Regions from separate parts of the Dictyobacter alpinus genome, predicted to be linked through region 2. Evidence: riboswitches for the same ligand, from Rfam matches in the RefSeq annotation. Region 2 holds a riboswitch; the other holds the start of a gene.
What was found. A riboswitch is a leader RNA that binds a small molecule or an ion and turns the genes downstream of it on or off. The one in region 2 is predicted to bind S-adenosylmethionine.
Positions count from the first base shown of each region.

Region 1 (15,257 bases), 2.7 Mb from region 2:
TTATATCGGAGGGAGCAGAAGTGGAAGAGGTTGAGTCAACAATTATGGCCCGTTGTGTTGAGTGTATTCGGCAACATTTAACCTGTCATGCTGCGATGCTGGCTGAATTTTCGCAAGAGGCGGAGATGGTCTCTCCATTAGCTTGTTCTGGCACGACAGCTTCCTATGTACAATATTGGGCTGATAGTATCAAGCTCAACACAATCCTGCAAAATCCTGAGCAGTTTCAGTGTTTATGTGCTGGTGAGATCCTTACGCTGGAACTTACCAGTGCTGTATTGAGTGATAATCATCCCGTCCATAGGATGATTATCCCTATTCTGCGGCAAACAACCTTGATTGGACTGCTATTTTTGGATTATGGTGTGGTGCAACTACCTTTGAAGTTGTCGGAGATCGCTGTCATCAAATCGTTAAGCGGTATGCTGGCATTGGCTATGCAGCGCGACCAGGAGCAGCGTGAGCACGCGCGTATAGTCAGTACTTTACAGGCAGCGAATGTTGAACTAACGCGTATGAACACGCTCAAAAATAACTTTATCTCCACTATCAATCATGAGTTTCGCGCCGTCCTATTAGAGATGCAGAAGTGTAGCGAACTGATGCGTGATGAGACATTGAGCCTGGATAGCTTAAAGGAATTCGCTGTTGATATCCATGCAGACACCAGGCGCTTGCTCTATATGATCAATGATCTGGCCCATTTAGAGCGTATTGAAGCGGATCAGATGGATATTTGTCTGGAATGGTTAAACATAAATGTATTAATTACGGTCGTGGTCAAGCGTATCCGTGCTATGTATCCTCACCATCATATCTTGCTGCGTTTGGCCATCGCTCTTCCCATCCTGCTAGGAGATCGAGAGAAGCTGACCATCGTGATCTCGAATCTGCTCCGGAGCATGATCGAATTTACTCCTGAGGGGGGGACAATCACTATCAATAGTCAGGTCCAGGAGAATAGCGTGCATGTAAGTATCCATAATCCAGGGCCAGGTATTTCGGCGAGTGGCTTAAAGCGCATCTTTGAGCGCTGTGCTGATACAGCCGATAGAGTTGTATCAGCTATGCATGAACGAAACCAGGAACTCTCTATGGCGCAGAAAATTGTACAGATGCATGGTGGTCAGGTCTGGGCCGAGAGCAGCATCCGTAACGGCTCAACCTTCCACTTTACCATTTGCTTTGCTTGAGCATAGAACACGGCTTCAGCCCGCTATTTGCAACAACTTATCATCTTTAACCGTATTATAACCAGCAGTAGCTTAAGATATTGCTATACAATCAGAAATATAAAATCCTGAAGATCTATTGTTCATAAATAAATAAGGAGATAAAAATCATGTCTGGTAGTCGAGGCTGTGCCACAAACTCCATTCTGTTTTTAATAATCGTGTTTTTGCCAGTAATTGGCCATATCATTGAAACAGTTTTCATTCTTGAGGATGATCATTCGTCCCTTGGAAAAATACTCTGGCTGTTAATCATCTGGTGCCTGCCATTCATTGGACCATTCCTGTACCTGATCTTTGGTCAGCGTCCGGTGAATCGTAGCCGTGTCATGTTTGGCCAGGCCAGTTATGCTCCTGATGACTATCAAAATAACCCTTATCAGCGCTAATAGGGCATAGACGTCAAAAAAGGATGCTATTCATGCAAATAGAATAGTATCCTTTTTTGTGTTTTTTCTATGGTTACCTATGACTTTGAGACTAACCACTATGGCTAGATTTACGGGGAGCATTTGTAGAGAACGTAAAAATATGCTACAAAATTAGGTGAAGTTATTTGTATCAACATATAAATTGCCGCCTCTTGAAAGACAGTTAGACTACCTTCAGGTTTGGTGTGATGAAAACTATTGGATAATAGTACATCTTCCCGGAAGATGAAATACGCATGAAGTCTTTTCTCAAGAGAGATGTCTGTTCTCTGTACTAGCTAAACTGAAAGGTGCAAATATATACATGAATGTATCTATTGGGGGTGAGGGGTCCGCACAACAAACAGGTGCTGATCATTCAGTTGAGAGCAAACAAGAAGAGCCGCGTACAGTCACACCAAGAGTTGAGCCAAGAAAAAATATCGCCGTTCTTGATGGGATACGAGCCTGTGCGATCCTTCTGGTGATGTCTTTCCATGTGGACTTGAAGACGCTGAATGCTTTATGGAACCAGCCGCGCCACCTTTATGCCAGTGCTCTGGCTAATTTTGGGGCATCTGGTGTGAATCTCTTTTTTCTGTTATCTGGATTTTTGCTTTTCTTACCTTATGCGAAATCTTTGTTATTTCAAGCACCCTGGCCCTCGGCTCGTCAGTTTTATGTGAAGCGCGTCTTGCGTATTGTTCCTGCCTATTATGTAACTTTATTTGCAGTTATTCTGATTTTTGATCAATCATATTTACAACCTCGTCGTTGGAATGAACTTGGTATCTTCCTGAGTTTCTTCATGGATTCCTCCTGGCTGACATTTCGGCAACTGGATGGCCCTTTCTGGACACTGGCGATTGAGTGGCAATTTTATATGATCCTGCCCCTGCTGGCACTTGGATTCTTGCTGGTCGCAAAACGCCTACCGACGGCGCCAGCACGACGTTTGTTGGTGATGATCGGCTGTTGCGGGGTGCTTATCATCTGGGGAATGTTATTACGGGTCTGGGGTGCTTCGCCTATGGCCCAACATCCATCTGATATTGTAACCAGAGTTCTTGTTGTTTTGCTGTATGGTATTACTGGCAAATACATTGAAGAATTTGCAATTGGTATGATTATCTGTCTGTGTTGTACCTATGCCTGGCATCCTGTCTATGGAGCCCTGACGCGTCGGCGTTTTGAACGCTCAAGCCTGTTCGTTGGAGCGATTGGATTGATAATCCTCGTTTTTATGGCGATCTGGCATTTCGATTATGCCCATATGCGTGTACCTACATTCTCATTTATGGATCGATTCAATCCCGAGTATGATCTGATTAACGAATTAATCATCTCCTTTGGTTATGGTGCATTTATGTTCTCGGTTCTATTTGGTCCGCATTGGCTACAGCGTATTTTTTCGTTGAAGCCATTGATCTGGATTGGACTGATTTCTTACGGCCTGTACATGTGGCATATGCCGTTTATCACGATGTTCCGTGGGCAAGTATTGCCGCATCTGGCAATACAGGGACCGATTCGCTATTTTGCTCACTGGCTCTGGCTCCTGCTGACTGCTGTCCCGGTTGCTTTTCTGTCATATCAATTCATTGAGAAACCCGGCACCAGATTGGGCGCACGCCTGACGAAACGGATGCAAGAGAAACGCCTGGCTCGTGCTCAAAGAGCAAAGATCGTAGAACCTGGAAGTGTAGAAACGAGAAGTGTAGAAGCATAGCCGTCACAGTTTCCCATATTCTGGCGAAACTACAAAGAGCGCGCAGGAATATCTTGTTCCTGCGCGCTCTTTGTGACTTACTTATCGTAGGTGGCGTGTATTTCAAGAATGAGGTTATACTGCAATCTAGCAGTTTGAAGCCTGAGGAGGAATGGCGATGACATCGGGTTATACGCAGCGAGAAGCTGTCATTGTGGAAGCTTTACGTACACCAGTTGGTCGCCGTGGTGGACAGCTACGGGATTGGCATCCAGTTGATTTGTTAGCCCATGTATTCTCGAACCTGATTGAACGTACGCGACTAGATCCAGCTTTGATTGATGATGTGATCGTTGGTTGTGTCAGCCAGGTAGGTGAGCAGAGTCAAAATATTGCGCGTAATGCCGTACTGGCCGCCGGTTTTCCCGAATCTGTACCAGGGACGACCGTGGACCGTCAATGTGGATCCAGCCAGCAGGCGATCCATTTTGCCGCGCAAGGCGTGATCAGCGGTGCTTATGATATTGTGATCGCTGGTGGCGTCGAATCTATGACGCGTGTCCCAATGGGATCAAACGTGCAGGGGGTGGCCTCACCCTTTGGTTCGCGTATGGAACAGCGCTATGCCGGTCAACTGGTGCCTCAGGGTATCAGTGCTGAATTGATCGCTAAAAAGTGGGAATTAGATCGGACCGCGCTGGATACTTTTAGTCTGGAGAGTCATCGGCGGGCTGGCCAGGCGACCGTCGAAGGTCGCTTTTCATCTCAGATTATACCAGTACCAGTGATAGCCGCTGATGGTAGTACTGTCATGTTCGAGCGCGATGAGGGTATTCGGGTCGATAGCAGTCTGGAGAAACTGGCTAATCTCAAGCCAGCCTTTCAAGTGGATGGCGTGGTGACCGCTGGCAATTCTTCACAGATCAGTGATGGCGCGGCCGCGACCTTAATTATGGAACGTAGAACAGCCGAGCGGCTCGGCCTGCGACCACGGGCTCGCTTTATCTCCTTTGCCCTGGCCGGTGATGATCCCATTTTCATGTTGACCGCGCCTATTCCTGCTACCAGGAAAGCGCTGGATAAAGCTGGTTTGACACTAGACCAGATTGATCTTGTTGAAATCAACGAGGCCTTTGCCAGTGTGGTCCTGGCCTGGCAACATGAGTTTCAAGCCGACCTGAGCCGCGTCAATGTCAACGGTGGTGCTATTGCCCTTGGACATCCTCTTGGCGCCTCTGGTGCCCGCCTGATGGCCGTCTTGCTCCATGAGCTTGAGCGACAGGGTGGACGCTATGGCCTGCAAACTATGTGCGAGGGTGGCGGTCTCTCCAACGCCCTGATCATTGAACGCCTCACAGTCTGAGCGTATCGTATCAAATAAGCGCCACCAGATAGGTTTACTGGTGGCGCTTAATGTTAGTGTGTTGGTACTGACCAGATGGCAAGACTGGGATTTGAAAAGCTATAATGATTAATTTCTATCTGAGTACGCTCGACCTTTGAAATCGCTATATAAGCCCCATTAGGAGACCAGAGGATAGTCTGTACTTCTCCCTTGAACTTGTTATACGTCGTGATATCCTGGCCGTTCTGAGGGTCCCACAACTGTACCTGCGTATCCTGATAGGTGCTGGCAATAGATTTGCTATTGGGTGACCAGATGAGCGTAAAGCTATTTGGTCCCATCTTTCCCTTATGTGTAGCAACCTTACGACCAGTGTTGATCTCCCAGATATCGATCTGCTGATTATCTGGACTTGCGACCGCTATATCACGTCCATCAGGTGATAGCACGCTTGCTGCCTGGGCTGAGGATGGTTTCTCAAACATCTTTTTGTCATGGGCAATATCCCAGACGGTGGTCGTAATCTTGTTCTCACCGTCTCCATTTGTAAATACGATCATATAATGGCTATCCTTTGACCAGGATAGATTGCCATCTTTCTGATAGGAAATCGTGAGCGAATGGTCGACAACTTTGCCTGATTGTGTATCTAAAATCGACAGTGTGTTGCCAAAATCCCCGGCAGCCGCATAGCGACCATCAGGCGACACGCTCACTGTTTGTACAGTACTGGCGACGAGACCAGAGCCGACTAATTTTTCGGTGAGCGTATTCCAGATTTCCAGATAGCCATTCGTCGTAGCCAGGGCCAGTGTTTTGTTATCCTGTGACCAGGCAATCTTCTCAACTGTACCGTTGGTACTGGTAGGTGATTGGGCATGCAAGAACTCAATTGTAACGTGGGTACTGGTAGGTGAGAAGATTCGTTGAGCTGTTTGGGCATGCCAGATGAGCACGTTTCCCTTACCATCTATCGTCGCCATACTTTCATTATCTTTTGACCACAAAAGTATCGGACTTGAGATGCTGGTGTGGGAGCTATCTGTTTGTGGCAGATCTGCTGGTTGACTATATGGATGGCTGGCCAGTAGTTGTCCAGTTTTGCTATCCCATATATACAAACTGCCAGTTTTTTTTGTGTTTCCTGCATTTCCTGCGTCGATACCAACCCGGTATTTTCCTCCTGGAGAAACATTGCTGGTCATGATTTGACTATGATCTGCCTGCATTTGCGTTCCTGTATCAACCTCAGGATAGGTGTCCAGTTGGTGGGTTACCATATTGTAGGTGTTTAACTGATTTTGTTGAGCCGTAAAAGAGATCTGTGAACTATCTGTGCTCCATGCGATATTATCATTTAACGTTGCATCTGTGTATGTCCAGCGTGGAGTTGTGTTATCTTGAGCTGTTTGTACGCCGGGCAGATAAACGATGGCAAACCAGGATCCAAGCAGGCTAAAGAGCAAGATTGCTGCTACCAATGTGCCCAGTAGACGCCAACGCTTCTTGCTTTTGGAGACAGAACCGAGGGTGGCTTTGCCCCTGAGCGGGATAATCTCACTGTTATTGTTGGTTGTTGCTGGATTGTCCAACTCAAAACTGTTCTCTATCGCTTCCTCATCAGTACGTACATATTCTGTCCGACTCTCCGCCACTCTTTTTTGTTGTAATGTGTAGAGAGGGGGTGTCTCGTTGTAGTGTGATGCCGGTGGTGTCTGTTGTGTCAACATCTGGAGCGCGGCCTCACGAACAATGGGACTGGGATCAAATTGTGCCGCTGTGATAGGTTGCCATACTTTTTCATTATCCAGAGTACCCAGTGTAAAAATGGCAGCCTCACGGACCAATGACGATTGATCCTGTAAACAGGTCAGCAATTGTTGTACGGGTGCCTCTTCACCCCAACTTGCACAGACCTGGACGGCGGCTACACGTACTGATTCGTCCTGATCAGTGAAGGCTGGCATGAGTGCGGACACATCTTTCTTTTCACCCAATGCGTGGATGGCCTGGACCCGTGCCTGCCAGCCAGCCTGTCTTGCCTCAGCCAGTTGGAGTCGCTGTAAAAGTGTTGGTAAGAGCGTTTCAGGTGCTTTAATATGTTCTCCCATCAGCGGACCTCCCTGATATGGGTATTGAGCAACTGGTGTAAGAGTTTTGTGCCGCGATGTATATTTGACTTGACGGTGCCAACTGGCTGACCAATACGGTCAGCGATCTCGCGGGCACTACAATGCTCAAAGTAGTAGAGCTGAATAGCCGTTTGATAATTTGTGGGTAATTGTTTGATGCCCTGTTCAAGTTCCTGGCGATCTTCGTTATAGCAAGCCACTTCCTCGGGAGTAATATCAGGATCTTCCAGATAGGCTCCAAAGCTGGCCTCGGTCGTATCCAGTGAAATTGAGGGCAATCTGTTTTCACGTGCCCGCAGGTCACGCAGATAATTACTGGCTATATTGCGTGTAATTTCAAACAGCCAGGCTCCGAGTTTGAGCAATGAGATCCGCTGTGGTGGATATCCCTTGAGGGCATAATATGCGCGCTCAAGTGCAAGCAGGACAACTTCCTCAGCTGCATGAGCATTGCGTACTCGACTCAAGGCAAATGCATAGAGCCGGTCTTGATAGGCCAGCACGAGTTGTTCGAAATGCATATTGATATCTTGCGTTAACAAACGCGTGAGCATTTCATCATTATCTTCCATATCATCCTTTTAGCTGCTTGTCAATTTTTCATCATAGACAATCAGCAGCGCCATTTCTCATGATTTGTTCTAAATGGCTTATGATCTTATAGGACATAACACGGCAAGAAGCGAAAGGGTTGCAAAAGGTGATGGTGTTTTATACTCGACAAGCTTCTGGAATTAGCTGTGCTTGTTTGTTGCTTAAACTAGCGATTTCAGGGTATAGTATTCTTAATAACAATAAGTACGTGTAAGCTTGCATGCTTTTATTGTAGATGGTGTAGGAGGGGAGTCTCAGATGTTAAATCCGCAGGACAAATATACTCTAGAAGAGTATTGGAAGCTCGCTGAAACCTTTCCTGAGCGAAAATATGAGTACGTTGACGGCTATATTCGGATGATGACCGGTGGCTCTCCAGCGCATGGTCAAATTGCAGTAAACATTTCACATTTGCTGGTCTCGGCTTTGAGTTCTAGTGATTGTAATGTATATAGCTCTGATGTAGCTATACAATTAACAAATGATAAATGTTATTATCCTGACATTTCTGTGTCATGTGATCCCAGGGATTGGACCAGGAAGAAGGCTTTAGAATCTCCATCCGTTGTAGTAGAGGTGCTATCACCTACTACTGAGCGGATCGATAAAATAGAAAAACTACAAGCTTACCAGTATTATCCAACCATTCAAGAAATTTTGTTTGTGGATTCCCGTAAATGTTATGTTGAGCATCATCATCGCGTAGGTTCGTTCCAATGGTCTGTTTCACTCTATAAAAATAGAGATGATGTTGTTGCACTTTCAAGTATTGAGGTTCATTTTACTGTGCGTGAAATTTATCATAAGGTATATTTAGAGTTAGAAGAAGATTAGTTGTGTCTCCTGCCATACTCGAATCCGGTAATATGGATAGTTTGCACACCTCTACTCATGGTTGTGCCCTTGACAGTCGAGAACAGACTTGGGTATACTACTTATTAACGTAAATGATACAAAAGTAACGGCAATGTTACGAAATTTAATGCACACGTTCAAATGAACATACCATAACTGAATATTTTGCAGTAGTAACTGCTCTCATCAAGAGAGGTGGAGGGATACGGCCCTGTGAAGCCCGGCAACCCGCTTTGCAATGTAGCAAGCAGGGTGCCAATTCCGGTGAAACATGTTTTTACGTGTTTTGCAAGATGAGGGGAACAGCAATGTAGCGGCCCCCCCTGAGAGGGGCTTTTTTGTTACCTGTTTCCTGGAATCCGGTGCACTTTACAATTTAAAAAAAGAGAATTGCGTTGAAGAGGAAGAGTAAATGTATAGGGCGGCTACAGAGAGTTGACGGAGATGAGATGTCAGCACCGTACCGGCATTGAAGATGGCCTCTGAGTTGCAGGTTGAACTCCCTAGTAAGGATTAGTAGACTGAGCCGTGGGCTACGTTATAGCTGTAGTGTGATCTTGTTGCCTGGATGATGGGACATTGGGTGGCCGAGGTAGCAAAAAGATGACACTCGTAAAGGCTGATGTCGTGAGGTATCAGCAAACCAGGGTGGTACCGCGAAGACGTTTACCCCTCGCCCCTGTAGGGTGAGGGTTTTTTTTGTTCCTTTTTCCAGGAAGGAGTATACCGTGGTAGCACAATTAGAATATGTTCAGCGAGCGCAGACGCAGCAGGTACAGACAGAGAATGAAGTGTTGATATTCACTTTTGACCAACTTTTGTTGCAGCGTGGTGGGCGTCTGGGTCCGGTGACCCTGGCTTATGAGACATGGGGAGAGTTGAATGCAACTGGTGATAATGCGATTTTGATTACGCATGCTTTAACCGGTAGCTCACATGCCCACGATCCAGCCGATCCAGAGAATCCGAAGGCGGCCTGGTGGAATCCTTTGATTGGTCCTGGCAAGTATTTTGATACTTCGCGCTACTTTGTGATCTGCGCCAATGTGATCGGGGGCTGCGCTGGTAGTACGGGACCTTCTTCGAAAAATCCTTTAACTGATCGACCCTTTGGCATGCGTTTTCCCGTAATTACTATCAGGGATATGGTGCGTGCTCAACATAAATTGATCAAGCATCTAGGCGTACGGCGTCTGGCGATGGTGGCCGGTGGCTCGATTGGTGGACAGCAGGCGCTCGAGTGGGCGGTGATGTATCCACAACTGGTTGAGAAGGTGGCGGTTATCGCGGCCTCGGCTGCGGTTTCTGCCCAGGCTATCTCCTTCAATGAAGTGGCGCGCCAGTCAATTATGGCTGATCCAGCCTGGCTGTGTGGCGATTACTTGCCCGGCCATGGACCTGCTACCGGTCTTTCAATTGCGCGTATGCTCGCTATGATTACCTATCAAAGTGAAGAGTCGATGGAGATGCGCTTCTCACGCAACCCGGTCCAGCGTGAAGCGGCGACGGCTCCAACCTTTTCACCTGAACTGGGTGGTCGCTTCGATGTGGAAAATTACCTGTACTATCAGGGTGATCAGTTAGCCCGGCGCTTTGATGCCAATAGCTATCTTTACATCAGTCGGGCCATGGATCTCTATGATGTAAGTGAAGGCTACGCCTCACTTGAAGAGGCTTTAGGTCGTATTCGTAGTCAGATGATATTTGTCGGTATCCGTTCCGATTTTCTCTTTCCCGCGTCACATGTACGCTGGCTCGCCGATAAAGTACAGATGGTAGGAGGTAATGCGCGTTATGTGGAGCTAGATTCTCCACATGGTCATGATGCATTTTTGAAAGAGTGGGATCAATTAACTGAAGCTCTTCGTCAGTTCTAATTGTCATTTTCATCGTTAAAAGGGGAAATAACTCTCATGGCATTGAACAATAATCGCAGCTATGGTTTTGAAACATTATCTTTACATGCTGGACAAGAGACCGCTGATAGCGCGACTGGAGCCCGCGCAGTACCTATTTATCAGACTTCATCATATGTTTTTGATAGCCCGGAGCATGCAGCTAATTTGTTTGCGCTCAAGCAGTTTGGCAATATCTATACCCGTATTATGAATCCAACCCAGGATGCGTTTGAGCGCCGCGTGGCTGCTCTAGAGGGTGGTGTTGGCGCGCTGGCCGTCGCTTCAGGTCAGGCTGCGGAATCGCTGGCTCTCTTTAATATTGCTGGCGCGGGTGATGAGATTATTTCTTCTGCCAGTCTCTATGGCGGCACCTATAATCTTTTCCATTATACCTTTGAGAAACTGGGTATCAAGGTTCATTTCGTAGATAGCCGCGATCCAGAGAATTTCCGGCCTCTGATCAATGAGCGCACCAAGGCTATCTATGCCGAGACGGTTGGTAATCCTCGCCTGGATACGCTGGATATTCAAGCGGTGGCTGATATTGCGCATGAGCATGGCTTACCATTGATTGTGGACAATACGATTCCGACTCCCTATCTGTTGCAGCCTTTGAAGCATGGGGCCGATATTGTTGTCCATTCGGCAACCAAGTTTATTGGTGGCCACGGTACCTCAATTGGTGGTGTCATTGTTGATGGTGGTAAGTTTGACTGGGCGGCCAGCGGTCGCTTCCCCAGTCTGACTGAGCCCGATCCTTCCTATCATGGCGTACGTTATGTTGAGGCGGTAGGTCCACTGGCCTATATCATCAAAGCCCGCGTACAGCTGTTGCGTGACCTGGGTCCTGCGACGACTCCCTTCAATTCCTGGCTCTTCCTTCAGGGACTTGAGACCCTGCCACTGCGCCTGGAGCGCCATAGTCAAAATGCCCTGCGTCTCGCCGAATTCCTGGAGCAGCATCCAGCCGTTAGCTGGGTCGTGTATCCTGGTCTAAAGAGTCATCCGCAGCATGACCTGGCACAAAAATACTTCACCCATGGCGGTTACGGTGCCATCATTGGCTTTGGTATTAAAGGTGGTCTCGAAGCTGGTAAGCAGCTGATCCGCCATATTGAGCTTTTCTCACATCTGGCAAATATTGGTGATGCCAAGTCGCTGATCATCCATCCTGCCAGTACAACCCATGCCCAGTTAACACCTGAAGAACAGGTCGAAACGGGTGTAACGCCAGACTTTATCCGACTCTCGGTTGGTCTGGAGACAGTTGACGATCTGATCGATGATCTCGATCAAGCTTTGAAAGCGGCGGTCGCTGATGTTGGTGTCGCCCTGGATGTGTAGCTAAATCCTCTTTGGGACCTGTCGCCTGTTTTCTTGGTTTGAAAAGGTTACAGGTCCTGAAGTCAATCGATGAATAGTGGTGGTTTGCTATGGAACAATCTGTCTGTGTTTTGAAATTTGGTGGAACTTCAGTTGGGAATGGTGAGCGCATTCGTCGTGTGGCATCAATCATAACTGATACTTTGCATGATCCGACAACTCCGTTTCCTGTCGTGGTGGTTTCGGCGATGTCTGGGGTCACTGACCAGTTATTGCGTATTGCCCGTCACGCGTGTTCTAGTGAAGAGGAGGCCTGTGATAAAGAGCTGCTCGCGCTACGCCAGAAACATATTGAAACTGCGGCGCAGGTCACGCCGATTGGTGATGAGCGCAACACGTTGCTGCACGAGCTTGAGGCTGCATTAGCTCAGTTGAGTGAGGATGTAGGTATCTTACGTCAGGCGGCCCCCGTTGGAGATATGGTGCACCTGCGTACCGCGGCGGTCGCATCCTGGGGTGAGCGCCTCTCGATCCTGCTGGTCTCAGCGGCTACCAGAGCTCATGGTGTCAAGGCCGAACCAGTACGTAAAGAAGTTATTATTACCAGTCATCCTCCGCATGATTCCTCCCAGCCATTTGGTGTGGTTGAGGGTGCTGATCCCCTGAACGATGAGACGCGTGCCAACGCGCACACATTGATTTATCCGTTGGTGCAGGCTGGCATCGTTCCGATCGCGGCCGGATTCCTTGGACGCACAATTACGGGTTTTGTTACCACCCTCGGGCGTAATGGTTCAGATTATTCTGCCACCACGATTGGTGCCGCCCTTGATTGCGTTGATGTTTCTATCTACACAGACGTTGACGGTGTGCTGACAGCCGATCCCAGGCTGGTAGCCAACACCAGATTGTTGCCAAACCTCTCGTATGCAGAAGCGGCTCGGCTCTCATGGTTTGGAGCCAAAGTCCTGCATCCGCGTACCTTGATTCCGATTGCCCTGCGCAACATTCCAGTGCGTGTGCGTAATTCTTTCCGTCCACATATTCGTGGAACGGTTATTGGTCCGGTAGATCATACATCCAGTGGCGCGGGCGCGATCTCTACACGCCGCAAACTGGCTATGATTACTGTGGAGAGCACGGACCTCTTTGGAGCGCCTGAGAATGCTGGACAGGTGTTTGTGCTGGCCGCCAAAGCAGGCGCGGCACCAGTCGCTATCTGTTCTTCATCCGGTCATCATTTGTCCTTCTTAGTCGATGAAAAAGCTATTGACTCGGTCGTAAAGTTACTGCATCATGACATGGATGCCGCTCTCTGGCGCGTCTCGGTGCGCCGTGGCCTGGCTGCCTGTGCCTGTATCGGTTCTGGTTTTACGAATGATCCTATGAGCTCGGCCCGTGCGATTACCGCCCTGGCCAGCGAGCGTATTCCAGTTATTTCGCAGGGAGCATCTGAGCAAGGCATCACCTTGATTGTGGAGGATCGTTCAAGTGAGCGCGCCCTACGCTGCCTACACCGGGACCTGATCGCGCCGGTGATCCCATTGGTGCGTCATCCAGCCGAACGCAAAGGAGAGCGCCGTCAAGCTTGATAGCGTCTCCCCCCGTAACGGCAGGGCTTGCCCCTGCCCCGGTTCACGTACGACCATGCACAGGCCAGAGGCTGTACGTGCTTCGTTCAACACGAATACGTGTTTGAGGGACATTTCTTACGTGAGCTGGAGCAGGGGCAAGCCCTGCCGTTACGTGAGCTGGTAGCAGGGGCAAGCCTTGCTGCTACGTGGGTGGTGGGGATCGATGGAAGTAAGTGTATCGGACACCAACTGTCCCATTAGAAGATAGAAGACAAAAGACTATGGAGAGACAGCATAAGAAGATTCCTGTTGGCGTGTTAGGGGCAACCGGCATGGTTGGTCAGCGCTTTATCGAGTTGTTGCAGAATCATCCCTGGTTTGAAGTAGTTGCTCTGGCTGCATCGGGTAAGCATAATGGTCGCTCATATGCCGAGTCAACGGTCTGGCGTTTATCGGGTAGTGATATGCCAGCCACGGCGGCTGCTTTGCCCGTGGTTGCCTGCCGTCCTGAAGAGATGCCGGACGTAAAGATCGTGTTTTCTGCTTTGCCTGGAGAAATCGCGGGCGAGATTGAGATCGCCTTTGCCCAGGCTGGTGTGGCGGTATTCAGTAACGCAAAAAATCATCGCATGGCAGCAGATGTCCCGTTATTGATTCCAGAAGTTAATGCGGACCATATTGCTGCCGTGGCGCAACAGCAACGTCAGCGAGGTTGGTCTGGTTTTATTATCACCAATGCCAATTGCTCATCTACGCCGCTGGTTATGGCTCTCAAACCCTTACAGCAGGCCTTTGGTGTGAGTAAGGTCCTGGTGACTACTTTGCAGTCTATTTCCGGGGCTGGCTATCCAGGACTCCCTTCGTACGATATTATTGATAACGCGATCCCATATATCAGTGGCGAAGAGGAAAAGGTTGAAAGCGAAACGCTGAAGATGCTGGGAGACTGGCGGGAGGGTCAGGGTTTTGCGGATGCTCCGCTGGTGGTAAGTGCCCATTGTAACCGGGTCGCTACACGTGAGGGACATTTAGAGTGCGCCAGTATTGAACTGGAGCGTGATGCCAGTCCTGAAGAGATTATTGCCACCTGGGAAAATTATGTTCCAGAGCCGCAGTCGGTCCAGTTGCCCAGTGCGCCAGTGCACGCTTTACATTATCGTCATGAACATGATCGGCCCCAAACCCTGCGTGATCGTGATGCGGGAAATGGTATGACCGTGACGCTGGGTCGCCTGCGCCGTTGTCCAATCCTTAGCTATAAGTTTGTTATGCTTGGACATAATACTATTCGCGGTGCCGCCGGTGGCTCCATCTTAAATGCTGAATGGTGTGTCCACAAAGGCCTGCTGTAATCTTGCTACATAAACAAGGAGCTGACCGTTTATAAGATCAGCTCCTTCTTATAGTTTTTAATATGTTTAGCCAGCGCTACTTGAACCACCGCCGGCCCCGCCACTGCCGCCACCAAAACCGCCGCCACCAAAGCTCGATCCACCGAAGTCTGCGGAACTTCCCGCGCCATAATTGCTGACAGGGGGTGGGGTATGGACCATGACGATCATAGGTGATAGAGGTTGATAGTATTGAACATCCTCATCATCGTTATATTGCGGTTTACGCGCCATGAACCAGGATGGGAAGACCGTGATCCCCATCTGCTGGAAACTCTCAATCCACGTCTGTCCCCAGCCGAAACTGGTGGCATAGGGCAAGTAACGCACAAAAATGCTTTGTTTATGGTCCATACTGCTGGCTTTAAACTCCTCATCATGTATGAGGCTGTTCAGATATTTATTGAATGCTCTACACTCGGCGATCGCCTGTTGTCCTTGTTCAGAGTAGTAGCGACCGGAGCTGCGCATGATCAGGATAACGATACCAGCCACGAGCAATCCCAATGGCAGTAACCCCAATGGCCACATATGCAGGCTACTGGCGATAAACAGGCCAATGATAGTTCCAAACACGCCCAATACCAGTAGCAAGACAGCCAGAAAGCCAAGGGTCTTACGCAGCGGCTGATATGAGTTAGCCAGAAAGCCATAGTCTTTTAATTCCTGGCGCACCGGTGAGCTGAATTGAGGAGCATGCATTTGATAGAGGGCTTCAAGCGTAGAAAATGGCACAGATGTTGGATCTTGCTGATCATTTCTGAAGAAGGTGCTCAACAAGCCGGCTTCATGTAA
Region 1 covers NZ_BIFT01000001.1:1,408,422-1,423,678, reverse strand. The annotation lists gene EL633_RS05565 (sensor histidine kinase) at 1-1,193, shown strand, start outside; gene EL633_RS05560 (PLDc N-terminal domain-containing protein) at 1,343-1,621, shown strand; gene EL633_RS05555 (acyltransferase family protein) at 1,968-3,371, shown strand; gene EL633_RS05550 (thiolase family protein) at 3,529-4,713, shown strand; gene EL633_RS05545 (HEAT repeat domain-containing protein) at 4,767-6,806, opposite strand; gene EL633_RS05540 (RNA polymerase sigma factor) at 6,806-7,399, opposite strand; gene EL633_RS05535 (Uma2 family endonuclease) at 7,680-8,255, shown strand; SAM riboswitch class I at 8,457-8,576, shown strand; gene metX (homoserine O-acetyltransferase MetX) at 9,005-10,153, shown strand; gene EL633_RS05525 (homocysteine synthase) at 10,190-11,518, shown strand; gene EL633_RS05520 (aspartate kinase) at 11,608-13,089, shown strand; gene asd (aspartate-semialdehyde dehydrogenase) at 13,353-14,423, shown strand; gene EL633_RS05510 (DUF2207 domain-containing protein) at 14,490-15,257, opposite strand, start outside.
Region 1: another riboswitch for S-adenosylmethionine. It lies ahead of metX (homoserine O-acetyltransferase MetX); the one in region 2 lies ahead of metK (methionine adenosyltransferase).

Region 2 (15,257 bases):
CCACCCATGCCAAGTTCCTGAATTTTGTCCTTATCAAAGATCTCGCATTCCAGTCCGACTTCTTTGGCCATGCTACTGGCACGGTTCGCCAGTTCGCTGGGCGTGAGGACATTGGGGGGCTCATTGATCAGACTACGGGCAAAGTTGGTGCCTTCTGCCAGAGCCTGTGCCCGGTGTAAGGCCTGTTCGAACTCGGCTTTTTGTTCCTTGCTACTCACCAGCAGTACCTGGGAGATACTGGTACCGTTTTCTTTACTCTGATAGGCACGGAAGTTATAGATGCCTAGCAGTACGCCCTCGATGGCTGCCTGAGCCTCTTCTACGGCCTGAAATTTGGTGCTGCTAAAGCCGCCAGCGATGGCAATTGTCTGTGCGCCCGTTTTCTGTGCATGGCGAGCGGCGACAGCCGTGGCCCGTCGTACGGACTGTGTATCTACCTTCTCCTGCGCGCCCAGACCTACTACAATTACGCGCTTGGCCGTAAGTTTACCCTGAGGATGGATGGTGAGGATCTCGCCGCTATTGCCTTTGAACTCGCCAGCTGTGGCGCGCTCCACGATCAGTCCCGCAAGGGTGTTATCGATAGTCGCGGCTGGAGCAGAGAGTTCTACACCCCCATTCTTGCGGGCTGCTCCCACAATCAATGCATCGCAGGCAATATCTTTTACTGCCTGTGTCGTCAACTTTATATCCAATGCCACATCCGCCTTTCATTACGCTTTCATCAGGTCAGTCACGATGGTACCTGGCCTCTTAATAAAGCACAAAAATACACCAACCGATCGAAGCTGGATCAGTCAGGAACACGTTTTGTGTAATCTCTCTTCAGTATGGCACATTGACAGTAGAGAGAACAAGCATATGTCTGCAGCTATCGATTGAGCAACCTTTCAACGACTTCGAGCAACTGCCGTGGCTTGAATGGCTTGGTGAGGTATTCGGTACAGCCGATCTTTCTGGCGGCCTCGCCTTCGTCATTGAGGGCAAAGGCGGTAACGGCTACAATTGGTACGTTCTCCATCCCCGGTCGGGCGCGAATCAACTGGGTGGTGCGATACCCATCCAGTACAGGCATGGAAAGATCGGTCAGAATAAGATCGACGTGCTCCCGTTCGAGCAGCTCCAGGGCTTCTCGTCCGTTGGAGGCGGAGATACAGCGATAGCCACGGGTCGATAAGACGCGCTCAATTAAAATGCGATTGGAGACTTCGTTCTCAATCACCATAATAGCTGGTTGTTGTATGGTATGTGCTGATGTATTCATACGGCACTCTTTCGTTATAGTAATACGCTCTGCCTGTCACGTCTGTCCGCCAGATAGCACGCAACGAAGGCGGAGAAAGTTTTGTCTTCAGGGAGCAGGGATTGTGAGCATTATGTTCAGACCAGAACGATTGGTAATGTGAATGAGAAGGTTGATCCCTCCCCAGGAATACTCTCTACCGCGATCTCACCACCCTGTAACTCAATTAACTTTCTGGCAATGGTTAAGCCAAGTCCGGTGCCGCCAAAGCGACGTGTCGTGCTGCCATCCGCCTGTCGGAAGGCCTCAAAAATGTAGTCCAGAGCGGCCGGTGAGATACCGATACCTGTATCGGTGACTGAGATCCGCACCATGCCCTGTTGTTTGAGATGGTGGCAGCGTACGGTGACGCTCCCCTTCTCGGTAAATTTAATCGCATTGGATACCAGATTAATCACGATCTGCCGTAGCCGGTGTCCATCCGCAGCCACCATTGGGAGCGCGTCCGGAATATCAAGGTGCAGGTGAAGATCCTTATTATTTGCCAGGGGTTTGACCTGCTCAAGCACGTCTGCCAGGTTTTTCGTCAGTTGCAAGGGTTCCAGCTTTACTTCGATGTGGTCGGCCTCAATTTTTGAGAGATCGAGCATATCATCTACCAGATGGGAAAGATCCTCTGCCCGACCGACCATAAATTGGATATGTTCTTCTTGTTCCGCTGTGAGCGTGCCATCAACGAAGCCTTCCAGGATAAGCGCTCCATAACTAATAATACTGTGTAACGGTGTGCGCAATTCATGCGTAACATTCGCCAGAAATTGTGATTTTAGCTGGTTGGCGCGCTCAAGGGCGGCATTTTTATCCTTGACCTCGGCGAATAACAAGGCATTTTCAATAGCCATGGATGTTTGCAATGAAGCTGAACTGAGCAAGAATGTATCGCGCTGGCTGATTGGATACGATTTTTCGGTGTAAAGTATAAATGCACCGATTGCCTGATCTTGCAGGAGGAGCGGAACCGCGATCGCGGAATAATAGCCCGCTTCAAGTGCCAGGCGGGCCCAGTGTTCCTGCCGATTCTGATAGATACTGGCGATATCTTCCCCATAGACAATTTTCTGCCTCTGGATCGCCATACGCGCCAGCATCATATCCAATTCACGTAAGGCATGATTGGGTATGCGCGTTGCCTGGATCGACTTGGACTGCACCGGTATCCTGGCTCGTAGCGCTCCCGGTTGCGCGTCTGAATGAGCCGTGCGTGTATTTGGCATGGCCGCCATTTTTTTTGTGACCACCATGGTGATGTCGTTATCGGGATCGATATGGACCGCCACCGGGCCATCCTCGGCTGGCGTGGTCAGGAGCTCGGATGTTTCACCTTCAGCAGACCACTGTGAGACGGCCCAGGGAGCAATACTTTCTCTGCCATAGAGGAGGAGCGAGACATGTTTGACGTTCATGATGTGTCCCATGCGTGAGACAAATTCGCCCAGCAACTGCTCAAGATTGAGGGTCGACATCAGTGCATCGCTCATAATCAATAGGTTGCTCATCTGGTCCAGTAGGGCCTGACTTTCATTTGATTGCGTCTCGTGCAAGAACTGGAACGATTGCTCCAACATCGCAAATTCGTTGGTACGTGCCAGAGTCATCTTTATGTCCGTGTCCTGTGTCACCAGAACCTGGACATGGGCCTGAAGTCGGCGCAAGGGTCGGATTAACAGGACACTGACAAAGAAGGTATACAGAATGATGCCCAGCGCCAGGACAAATAATCCTGTTCCGATCAACAAGAGTGTTGAGCTCTTTGGATATGTATTGATCTCGTATAAGGGCTCAATGGTGGCCAGTTGCAGGCTGGTTGAACCTGCTGGTTGTTGCGTGAGGCGCGCAGGTTGGATTTGTAGCAGGTAGCTATGTTGAGAGCTATTCAGTACTCTGGGTGTATTGGCCTGACATAGCTTGCCATTGGTGTTGCCCGCGGATTGCAGAACGTCCAGCGTGGTCGTGCCTACAAGTTGATTTTGTATGCAGAGCAATACCTGTGTGTTCGCCTTCTGGCTCAAGTCTTGGGCGAGAAGGGTGTCAATTGACTGAGACGCCATCAGGATACCAGTATGCCGGGGAGTAGCGGGCATCAGCACGAGCAGCATCCATTGCGGCCGGGCGTCCGAGCCAGGTCCAGTTAAAGGTAGCGGTTGGAGCAAGGCCACGGTTTCGCCCTGGCTGGCTTTCTTGAAGAGTGGTTGCATCGTGGCGTTAACAGTCGCGCTCCCCGGTAGTAGAGCCTGCCCCGCATCGTTGAAGAGGTCCAGTGAGTGGAGGTGTTTGTCATTGGCATATTGGTCTAAAAGGGTACGAACCGCGCCATGTGTATCTGCTTGCTCCGGGTGCGCAAGGGTTGCGGTAATACGCGCATCCTGTGTTACCTTTGCAACGCTTTGAATTAAAGCCTTTGTGTGTTCTTGATAGGCTACTTGTAATTGTGAAAGATGTGTTTGCGCGTCTCTCCTGGCCTGATATTCGGAATAAAACCTGAATATGCCCCAGGATGAAACGTAAAAGAGGAGCATACAAAGCAAAAGAGTCAACGTCGCAACAATTATCAGTTTTCCACCCAGTGATCGGACTGTGAATTGCATGCGACCCTTTCTATGCATGGTAAGAGTAAAGAGAGAACGGGGTGCCAGCTCGTTCCCTCCTTACCGCGCGTCTGCATCTGGCGCGACGCGAAACGTCAGGAGGTGCGCGTGCCAACCCCATGGGGAAAAGGTTGCACGTAGATCTTAGATGTACGGTACAAGCTGCTCGTCGAGGTGGATCTGCTTGCCAGCGCACATCCCGCCATCCATCCCAAGCCTATGTATTATAACGCATGAGCGTGCATTTTGTTAGCGTTTTTTGGGGCAATTTTCTGGGCATGAGGAAATTCACTGAATTTTAATGCGATATGGTGGTTTGCTGCTTTTATTTCTCATTTTTTTGTTTTTGTCTGAAGCTTCGCACCTACGGTGCTCGCTTGTCTCTTAAATATTGTAGAGTGGGCGACCGCGGCCGCCCACTCTACAATATTTAAGAGAGGAAGGATGGATCTGGTGGGTCTGGTGTGGTGAAAGGGGAGAAGGATGAGGTGTGTGTGTGTTTATTCAGACGCCGGGGGGTGTTGGCGGTATTTTGACCAGAGGTAGTAGCTGCTGAGCAGGCTGGTGCCAATAGTTACCAGGCAGATGAGGAGTTTTATATTGGGATATTGATCGCCAGTTTTCCAGGCTGTCTTTGCGATCCAATGGGGAGTGGTTGTGGTCTGGTGGTAAGTACAACGGTAGTGGCCGCGCGTGCCGGCTAAATGGGTTGGAAAGGAGGAGGGGCGGCGGCGTAATTTCGCGGGCGTTCCTGGTTGGATACTTTGGATTTCACAGAGCAGCAAACTCTGGCTAGAGCTGAATGCTTCTTGTGGCTGAACCAGGAGCGGAGCGAAGCGTGGAAGCTGGGATAGGAGGGCGTCAAAGCGGCGGTAATCCGTCAGAATGGTGCAGCACATCTCGCAGATTTGTAGATGGCTCGCAACGCTTTGACGCTCTTGTACTGTGAGTTGATCGTCAAGGTAAGGGCTGAGCAAATCCTTGACCTGCTCACAGTTCATTTGGTGCCTCCTCCCTGTTCCAGGGATCGATAATGTTCTCGAAACGATTGACGGGCACGTGAGAGATACATTTTGACACCGCTCTCAGCAATGTTCAGGGTATGAGCGATCTCGCTGTAGGAGAAGCCCTCCTGGGTGTAGAGTAGCAATGCTGCCCGATACTGCTGAGGCATGCGACGAAGTGCGGCTCGCACCATCTCCGTTGTGCCATAAATTTCTTGTGGATCGGCACTTTCAACGTCGGCGGGTTCGTGGTCGAGATCTTGCCATGGTAACCAGGCTATGAGCTTACGACGACGAAGCGCATCGTACGCGGTATTCGTGGCAATACGATACAACCAGGCCGATAGTTTTAAGTTTGCATCCATTTTCGGTAATGCGCGAAAAGCCTTCAAAAACGTATCCTGAGTCAGGTCGTCGGCCTGTTCGCGATCGCCCACCAAATGGTACACATAATTATAAATAGGTGTCTTATATTCGTCGTAAATTTGTTCGAAAGACCAGGAGTTTTCCTTGGTTTCCACCCGGACCATGCGCTACAATCCCTTCGATAGCTACTGTGTTCTCTTGTCCGTTCCATACAAGAGAGATTGGTAGCTGTCTCCGGGCCTTTTTCTGGTGGACACACATAATAATGCGTGCGTGTGTGCCCACGGCTCTCAGGCGGATACGGAAACGCTTTTTCCTTCTGTCTAGTGGAACGGACAACTAAGGCTATCAGTAACATGATAAAGTAGTCATGCATACTTGCTGTTGAGTGATGTATCGTTTATCATGGTAGCATACTCTGGTGGATTTACTGCAATCATTAGCCGATTTGTTAGTACTATTGGGTTAATAATGCGCAGGTCGCGCTGCCCCTTCGTTACATACCGGGGGATTATGCCCAATGTATCTTTCCTGTCTTACCTGGAAAGATGTGAAGGAGGCACGGCTCCCTTGAATGATTATAACTTCGATCCTAAGGTACGGACGGTGTGGTGGGAAGATGATGGTGATGGTCGTGCAGTTGTGCATATGCTGGATCAGTCTCTTCTTCCACAGCAGGTGGTTTACCTGCATCTCACCCATGAGCAGCAGGTGGCTGAGGCGATCGCGCAGCTACGGGTCCGGGGTGCACCTGTGATTGGTGTTACCGCTGGATTTGGCATGGCGTTGGCCGTGACGCGCTTCCTTGCGGAACGGGATGCGGATCGATTGGAGACGACTCCAGCAGAAATTGAGGCTCATCTTGCTCAGGTTGGTCAGCTGTTGGGCCAGACGCGCCCTACGGCGGTCAATCTGTTCTGGGCCATTGAGCGTATGCAGCGCTCCACTCGACAAGCCTGCCAGGCTGGCCTCTCAAGTCAACAGCTTGCTGAGGTATTGAAGGCAGAAGCACACCAGATAGCGGTCGAGGATGTACAGGCCTGCTGGCAGATGGGACTCCATGGGGCCGAGCTGATTGCGGATGGTGATACAATTTTGACGCATTGTAATGCTGGTGCGCTGGCAACCACTGGAATTGGCACCGCGCTGGCTCCTGTCTATATGGCGGCCCACACTGGTAAGCATGTGCATGTATTTGTGGATGAAACCCGACCAGTCCTTCAGGGTGCTCGCCTGACGGCCTGGGAATTGCAGCAAGAAGGGGTGCCATTGACGCTAATCACTGACAATATGGCCGGCTATTTTATGCGTCAGAAGCGCATACAGGCTATTTTTGTTGGTGCGGATCGTATCGCTGCCAACGGTGATGTGGCCAACAAAATCGGCACCTACAGTGTGGCCGTACTGGCTCATGTACATCAGATCCCACTGTATGTGGTTGCTCCATGTTCCACCATCGATCTTGCACTCCTCAGCGGTGAACAGATTCCGATTGAGCAGCGCAAGGCAGAGGAGGTAACGACCCTCTATGGGACGCGCATTGCCCCCATGGATGTTGCCGTGGCGAATCCTGCGTTCGATGTCACGCCGCATGCGTATGTGACGGCGATCGTGACAGAAAAAGGAATCATGAGGGCCCCGTATACTGAGACATTACGCGCCAGGTGTATGCCGAGCAGGCAGAATAAAAGCGAATAAATAGATACAAGGTAGATACATGGATAAAGAGATTGTGCCAGCGGTTGCCCAATATGCTGAAGAAGTCATGGGGAATGAAGGCTTCCGCTATGTGAGTGCCGTTGTAGCAAACTGTAAGATGCTGGCCCTGGAATTAGAGGTTCAGGAGGATGAAGCGTCACCGAACATTGATCTTGATGCTTTGAGCATTGCAGGGTATCTGCACGATATTTCGACCGTGGCTCATGGCTTTCAAGATCATCAGGTGAAATCGGCTGAAATGGCGGTTGAGTTCTTGCGTGCTCGGGAGGCTCCTGAGGAGTTGATCCAGAAGGTGGAGCAAGCTATTTTAACTCATACGACGGTGGCTCAGCCTGATCAACGTGATAAGACGGTGACTGAGGGGCGCATCTTGTACGATGCTGATAAACTAGGAAGGTTGAGTGGCCTTGCAGTTGTCACTTCCCTGATCGAGTTCGGGGCCCGTTATCCTAATCGGGCTGTGACCGGTGAGGTGTTGGCAGCCATCTTGCGCCATGTCGAAGAGCGTTTTATTGAGCTCTACCAATCCTTAAACACCGTTCCCGCGCGCAATATGGCGCGAGACAAATTTAATAATGCCATTGCATTTCTGGATGGTGTCATTGAACATCTCAATGATGCTACACCCGTGTAAATGGATGTGTGTAAATCCGGTGGCGAGTAATGAAACTTTTTAAGGGTTTCCACTCTCTTACCTTTCAGAGACATTTTTAATGGAGGCGAATTTTGCCTATTCTTGTTGTGGGCTCCGTGGCCCTCGATACCGTAGAGACGCCCTTTACCAGGATGGATAGTGTTCTAGGTGGAGCGGCATCGTATTTTGCAACTGCTGCATCTCTTTATGATCAGGTGAACCTTGTGGGGATTGTGGGAAGTGATTTTCCTCGTGAACATCTTGACTTCTGGCGTAGCCACAACATCAATCTCGCCGGTCTGCAGATTCAGGAAGGCAAAACCTTTCACTGGCATGGACGTTACCATATGGATATGAATACCCGCGACACGCTGGATACACAACTGGGTGTCTTCGGAGATTTCCATCCTGTGGTGCCAGAAGAGTATACACAGAGTCCTCTGGTCTTTCTGGCCAATATTCAACCCGAGTTGCAGCTAGAGGTGCTTCAGCAGACTCCTCGTGCCCAATTCACGGTGCTGGATACCATGGATTTGTGGATCAATATCGCTCGTGATCCTTTGACTGAAGTCATGAAGCAGGTGGATGTGCTTTTAATGAGCGAAGAAGAGGTTCGCCATTATACCAATCAGGCCAGCATCCTGACCGGAGTCCGTCACTTCTTTAGCCTTGGCTTAAAGTACGTGGTGGTAAAACTGGGAAGCTATGGTGCCTTGCTCTTTGGCGCGGATGGTACCTATTTCAGTGCCCCGGCTTATCCTCTGGAAGAGGTCGTGGATCCAACCGGTGCGGGTGATTCCTTTGCTGGTGGTTTCCTCGGATATCTCTCTTCGGTACAGCCCGATGCTTCTGGTCGCTATGCGGTTGATGATCTCAAGCGCGCCGTGGTCCATGGCAATATCGTTGGCTCTTTTGCCTGTGCCAAATTTGGCATTGGTGGCCTGTCTTCATTGTCGATGAATGATATTGAGACTCGCTATAACGAACTGGTAACCTATTCGCATTTTGATCCAAACTGGAATACACAAAAGACGAACTAATTGTTTGTATGAGGAGACCGTCGTGGGTGAAGAGCATTCACGACAAATCTTGTTGTGTGTATTATGCACGTTGTGTGCCATAGTCATACCTCAAGAAATGTTGTAGAATATGCTGAGGCGCTCTTTGGAGCGTTCCTTTGTTGCCCTGCGCAATCCTACTTCAAACGGAAGGAAATAATAAAATATATGACAACTTCAACACGTGGAGATGTGAAAGATCTCTCCCTGGCCCCTCGCGGTAAAGACCGTATCGAGTGGGCTGCCAAGGAGATGCCGGTGCTACGCCTGATTCGAGAGCGCTTTGCTAAAGAGCAGCCCTTGAAAGGCTTGCGCATGTCTGGCTGTCTGCATATCACAACTGAGACCGCCAACCTGGCCATCACCTTAAAAGCCGGCGGTGCCGACCTGGTGCTGTGTGCCTCAAATCCCTTGTCCACTCAGGATGATGTGGCGGCTGCCCTGGTGAGCGAGTATGGTATTCCTACCTACGCTATCAAAGGCGAGGACGAGAAAACCTACTATGAGCACATCAGCGCTGTCCTGGACCACAATCCAGAGATGACCATGGACGATGGTTGTGATCTGGTTTCGACCTTGCACACCAAACGTACCGATCTGATTCCTGCCATCATCGGTGGACTGGAAGAGACCACCACTGGCGTTATCCGCTTGCATAGTATGGTGAAGCAGGGTGTCCTGCGCTTCCCAGTGCTGGCCGTCAATGATTCCGATACCAAGCACCTGTTCGATAACCGCTATGGTACTGGTCAGAGCACCCTGGATGCTATCATTCGCTCAACCAATATCCTGTTGGCCGGTCGTACCATCGTTGTCTTTGGTTATGGCTGGTGTGGTCGTGGTGTCGCTTCACGCGCCCATGGACATGGTGCCAACGTGGTTGTATGTGAGGTCGATCCTACTCGCGCCTTAGAGGCCGTTATGGATGGCTATCGCGTCATGCCTGGCGTTGAGGCTGCTGCCATTGGTGATATCTTCATCACCGTAACCGGCGACATCAACGTCATCGATCAGGCTCATCTGGAAAAAATGAAAGATGGCGCTCTGATTGCCAACTCCGGTCACTTCAACGACGAGATCAATATTCCTGCCCTGGAGAAACTCGGCGTTAACAAACGCCGCGTCCGTGATTTTGTTGATGAGTACACCTATGCCGATGGTCGTCACGTCCATCTGCTCGCCGAAGGCCGCCTGGTTAACCTGTCTGCCGCCGAAGGCCATCCAGCCAGTGTCATGGACATGAGCTTTGCCAACCAGGCTCTGGGTGCCGAATATGTGCTCAAAAATGCCAAAGAGATGAAAAACGAGGTATACACATTACCTCAGGAGCTGGATAAAGAGATTGCCAGCCTCAAATTGCATGCCATGGGTATCAAGTATGACAAACTGACCGAAGAGCAAGAGAAATACCTCAGCTCCTGGGAGTCTGGTACCTAAGTCATAGTGCCTACTGACGGATAGCTGCCGACCGGTGCTATCCTCTCCTACTGGCTACTGGGTGCTATAAAGTAGCCAGCAACCAGTAGGAGAAAAGTAGTTCATTCCATTGACATCAGGCCAGGCTATAAAGTACAATCAAGAGTGATAACAGACACAGAGATGATAACAATTCATCTCCATACATGGACAAATAAATACATGAGTGTAATCACTCTCATCAAGAGAGGTGGAGGGAAACGGCCCGATGAAGCCCGGCAACCCGCTTGTTCCGACAAGAAGGGTGCCAATTCCGGCGGTCTATGCTATGCCGCAAGATGAGGGGAATGTGCAAATGTCACACCCCCTGATGAAGAGGGGTTTTTTTATGCCTTAACCCCACATAATAAATTCTCATTGAATCTTCAGCATAGATGATATGTAATCACCTGGCCATACATATGCATGTATCATAATGTTCTTTGTAAGAAAGGAATGGCCCATGACAAGTTTCATGCGCAGCCCTAAGACATTTTTTACCAGTGAGTCGGTGACCGAAGGCCATCCCGATAAGCTGTGCGATCAGATCTCAGATGCCATTTTGGACGCCATCCTGGTGCAGGATCCAATGGCTCGCGTTGCCTGTGAGACGGCTACGACTACTGGCCTGGTGCTTGTGGCTGGTGAGATTACGACTTCGGCCTGGATCGATATGTCGGCTGTGGTTCGCCAGACGATCGAGCAGGTTGGCTATATCAATGCTGATTATGGTTTTGACTATCGTACCTGTGGGGTGACCACCTCCATTGGCAAGCAGTCACCAGATATTGATATGGGTGTCAGCAAGTCATTAGAATCCAGAGATGACAATAAGGTTGTCGTCCTGAGCGATGATGAACTAGAGCGCATTGGTGCTGGCGACCAGGGTATGATGATCGGCTTTGCCTGTAACGAGACCCCTGAACTGATGCCAATGCCCATCAGCCTATCCCATAAGTTGACTCGCCAGTTATCCCAGGTACGCCGTAAATCCTGGAGTGGACAGGGCCCAATGACGTATTTGCGCCCCGATGGGAAGGCTCAGGTCACCGTTCAATATGAGAATGGTGCACCCACCCGTGTCGATACCATTGTGGTTTCTACCCAGCATGCTGATTATGTGGACCGCGCACAGATTCGCCAGGATGTGCTTGATTATATTATCAAGCCTGTGATCCCTGCGCATTTGTTGGATGCTGAGACCAAAATCTATGTCAATCCAACCGGACGCTTTGTCACTGGTGGCCCAATGGGTGATGCTGGTCTGACTGGTCGTAAGATTATTGTCGATACCTATGGTGGCATGGCCCGTCATGGTGGCGGCGCCTTCAGTGGTAAAGATCCCACCAAAGTGGACCGTTCTGCCGCTTATGCTGCTCGCCATATCGCCAAGAATATTGTGGCGGCCGGTCTGGCTGATCGGGTTGAGTTGCAGATCGCCTATGCGATCGGTGTAGCTCGCCCACTGTCACTTTTCGTGGAAACCTTCGGTACCGGCAAAGTCTCTGACGAAGAGATTATCCGCCTGATCAACGAACATTTTGACCTGCGTCCAGCCGGAATCATTCAGGCCCTGGACCTGCGCCGGCCGATCTATCAGCCGACAGCTGCCTTTGGTCACTTTGGTCGTACTGATGTGGATCTCCCCTGGGAGGCCCTGGATAAAGTACCTATGCTGCGTAAAGGTGTAGGCGCTAACGTTTCAGGCAACGAGGTTGTCTCACAATAACAGGTGAACATCCTATCGCAGTGCTACTGTCGAAAAGACAGTAGCACTGCTTTTTTTATGTTTTGTGTTCGCCCACAGATCACACGCCAGGGGTGGAGTATATGGTGCGCGGCTCTGCGCACCATATACTCCACCCCTGGCCTGGCGCCGCAGGCGTCAAAAAAAGATCATGAAAAAGCCCTGCGTAATCCTCGCTATTGATTGCCTTGATCGACTATAATGGTAACGGACAGCCATGGCTAGGCTGTTTAAAATAACATGTTATAGTGCAGAAAGGCGGTCCTTCGAAATGGACTTTTCACTCAACGAAGAGCAGATGGCCATTCGTCAGACGTGTAGAGATTTTGCTGAACAAGAAATTAAGCCTATTGCTGAACAGATAGATGCCACAGGTGCATTCCCTTATGATCTGGTACGCCAGATGGGGGAGCTAGGTTTACTGGGACTCCCGTTTCCTGAGGAGTATGGTGGAGCTGGCGCTGACTTTCTTTCATACTGCCTGGCAATTGAAGAGATTTCACGTGGGGATGTGTCGGTTGGTATTACTATGGAAGCTCATACCTCCCTTGGCGCGACACCATTCTTCCTCTTTGGTTCACAGGAGCAGAAAGAGCGTTTCCTATTGCCGCTGGCCCGTGGTGAACAGCTCTGGGCCTTTGGTCTGACCGAGCCTGAAGCTGGCTCTGATTCCGGTGGAACGCAGACGCGAGCTGTGCTAGAGGACGGTTCCTGGCGTATCAATGGCTCAAAGTCCTTTATCACGAACGCTGGTACTGATCTCACTGGTGGTGTGACCATTACAGCCATCACCGGTAAAACCCCCAGTGGTCGCAATGCCATCTCTAATATTATTGTTCCTAAAGATACCCCTGGCTACGTGATCGGAAAGCCCTACAAGAAGATGGGCTGGAAGGCCTCGGATACGCGTCCACTCTCTTTTGAGGACTGCCGCGTACCTGAGGAAAATATCCTCGGACAGCCAGGCGATGGTTTTAAGCAATTTCTACATATCCTGGATGCTGGCCGCGTGGCCATTGCCGCCCTATCTGTTGGACTGGCGCAAGCCTGTCTGGACGAGGCATTGAGCTATGCTCAGCAGCGTAAACAGTTTGGACAGCCGCTCAGCAAATTTCAGGCCATTCAGTTTAAGTTAGCGGATATGGATATGGAGATTGAGCTGGCTCGCTTGATGTATTATAAAGCCGCCTGGCTACATATGCAGGGCAAGCCCTATACCCGTGAGGCTTCAATGGCCAAGCTATTTGCCTCTGAAACGGCCAAGCGGGCTGCCGACCAGGCCGTACAGATTCATGGGGGCTATGGATATATGGATGAATATCCAGTCTCGCGCTACTGGCGTAGTGTCAAAATCAACGAGATCGGTGAAGGCACGAGCGAAGTACAACGCATGCTGATAGCCAAGCAACTCGGCTGCTAATAACCTCTGAGATAGTGTTTATTCCCACTCTTATCGTGGAGCTTGCAGCCAGCCGCAATCGGTCCCTGAAGGGCCCATGCTTCTTGTAAATGTGGCGTCAAAAAGTGTTCGGAGAACACTTTTTGACGCCATTTAAAACCTTTGGAGCGCCAAAGGCGCGAAATGTTTTATTTCGGCCATTTCAATGTGTTGAAAACCACATTAGACGCATCACTTGTAGCCTGTGAGGCATCAGGGGTGACATATTTTGTCCAGATCACTGTGGTATTGTTGACCGAGACAAAGGCAGCGCTACCTTTGGTAATGTTATTAATACCATTGACCATAACTTTGGCGCGGGTATCATACATTTTGAAATCTTTGGCGCTATTTTGCCAGATCAAGAAGGTCCCACCACTCTGGAGTCCTGTCAGGATCTCATTATCATTGATATTGGTTGTCTCAGGTGTTGCGCCGCTGGCTGAAAAGGCCAGCAACTTACCTGACACATTGGCATCAATCTGTGGTGTTTGTACCGTGGGATCAACCTCGGTTGGATTGAGCAACAGCTTATTCAGGTCCTGTGGGGTAGCTGTAGGGCTGGCCTCAACAGTAGGTGTCGCACTGGCCTGTGCGCCAGGCGTCGCCGTAGTGGTTGCGGTAGCTTGCACCGTAGGGGTTGTGCTGGCTGTTGCTTGATCGCTGCCTGTATCGCTGTCAAGCAGGAAAAGGGTGCCATTCACCAACTGTGGACGGAATGAATGTTCATCGTCGCGATACAGATACGTATGATTGCTGGCATGCGGAGCCCAACGACCAGTCTCTTTTGGTTGAGCATCCTCGGCCTGCTGTGTCCAGATATTACTGTTGAGCTTTTGATCCTGCGACAACCACTCATCAGCCCAATAGATACTATAGCCATCGGTTGTAGCTGTTGGGGAGGTGAGCACATGCTGATCTTTCGCGGTCGCCAGTTCCGTTTTCTTCTCAATGCTGTTCTGAGTAAATTGATAATTCAGCAGATGCGATACGCCTTTGTTGTCTAATAAAGCCACCAGGGCATGATTATGATAAAAGCTCAAACCTTGAATTGGTGATGTCACCCAATCCGCCACTCTGGCTTTATTAAATGTATCTGTATAGAGAGTGAGCGGTTTGGTCGTATCGCTATTTGCGTTTTTCTCTGTTGTATCCTGGCTTTTATCCAGATAGAGGGCTTTAAGGCTCCAGCTACCTTCAAAGGTATTTGTAGGTGTAGCTGACTGCTGCGTTTGTTTGTTATTCGCATTCCTGGATTGCTCTAGTTGCAGCCAGAACAGCCAGTCCTCATTGCTACCCAGCACGATCAACGGACGTGTATTGGGATGGGTCAGCAATTCGGTGCTTGCACGACTGGTATTGGGATCTCCGCTCGTATCCAGTTTTTGCAACATCCAATTTGAGCTATTATCGTACGCTGAATAATAGATCGTATCATTGCTGGTGCTCGCACTAACAACATGATTATAGAGTGTCTGTGTGGCCACGATAGCAGGATCAGCCTGCGCAATCTCGGTATGACCGAGGCTGGCGGGATTAGATGGTAACGAGACCACTTGTTGTCCCTGATTGGCCAGGAAAAGGAGCGAAATAAGTCCACCTAACATGACGACAATCATAAAGGAAGCAGCCAGACCGATGATCGCAAAATGTTGTGTTTGCCGTAGCCGCCGTGGGCGTGCCGCCTGAATGGCAGGCAGAGGTCCCGTATCCGCGGTTGAAAAGGCTGCCAGGGAATCAGCCCTGGCTGGTTGTTGAGCAAGATCTTTTAAATAAGGGCCAAGAAAGACTGGCGTTGGAATTGAGGTAGTTGAAGCCGGTGCGTTCTGTAGGAAACGCACATGCTCAACCGCTAACGCCTGCAACAGTTTTTGACGAGCATCTGGGGCTGGCTCGATTGCTGGCATAGAACGTATGCGCTCTCCAACTAATTGGTATTGAGCGTATG
Region 2 covers NZ_BIFT01000001.1:4,112,098-4,127,354, forward strand. The annotation lists gene EL633_RS16215 (leucyl aminopeptidase) at 1-701, opposite strand, end outside; gene EL633_RS16220 (response regulator) at 872-1,264, opposite strand; gene EL633_RS16225 (sensor histidine kinase) at 1,381-3,888, opposite strand; gene EL633_RS16230 (anti-sigma factor family protein) at 4,389-4,889, opposite strand; gene EL633_RS16235 (RNA polymerase sigma factor) at 4,886-5,422, opposite strand; gene mtnA (S-methyl-5-thioribose-1-phosphate isomerase) at 5,829-6,956, shown strand; gene EL633_RS16245 (HD domain-containing protein) at 6,976-7,611, shown strand; gene EL633_RS16250 (PfkB family carbohydrate kinase) at 7,704-8,651, shown strand; gene ahcY (adenosylhomocysteinase) at 8,838-10,106, shown strand; SAM riboswitch class I at 10,321-10,430, shown strand; gene metK (methionine adenosyltransferase) at 10,600-11,853, shown strand; gene EL633_RS16265 (acyl-CoA dehydrogenase family protein) at 12,143-13,291, shown strand; gene EL633_RS16270 (anti-sigma factor family protein) at 13,459-15,257, opposite strand, start outside.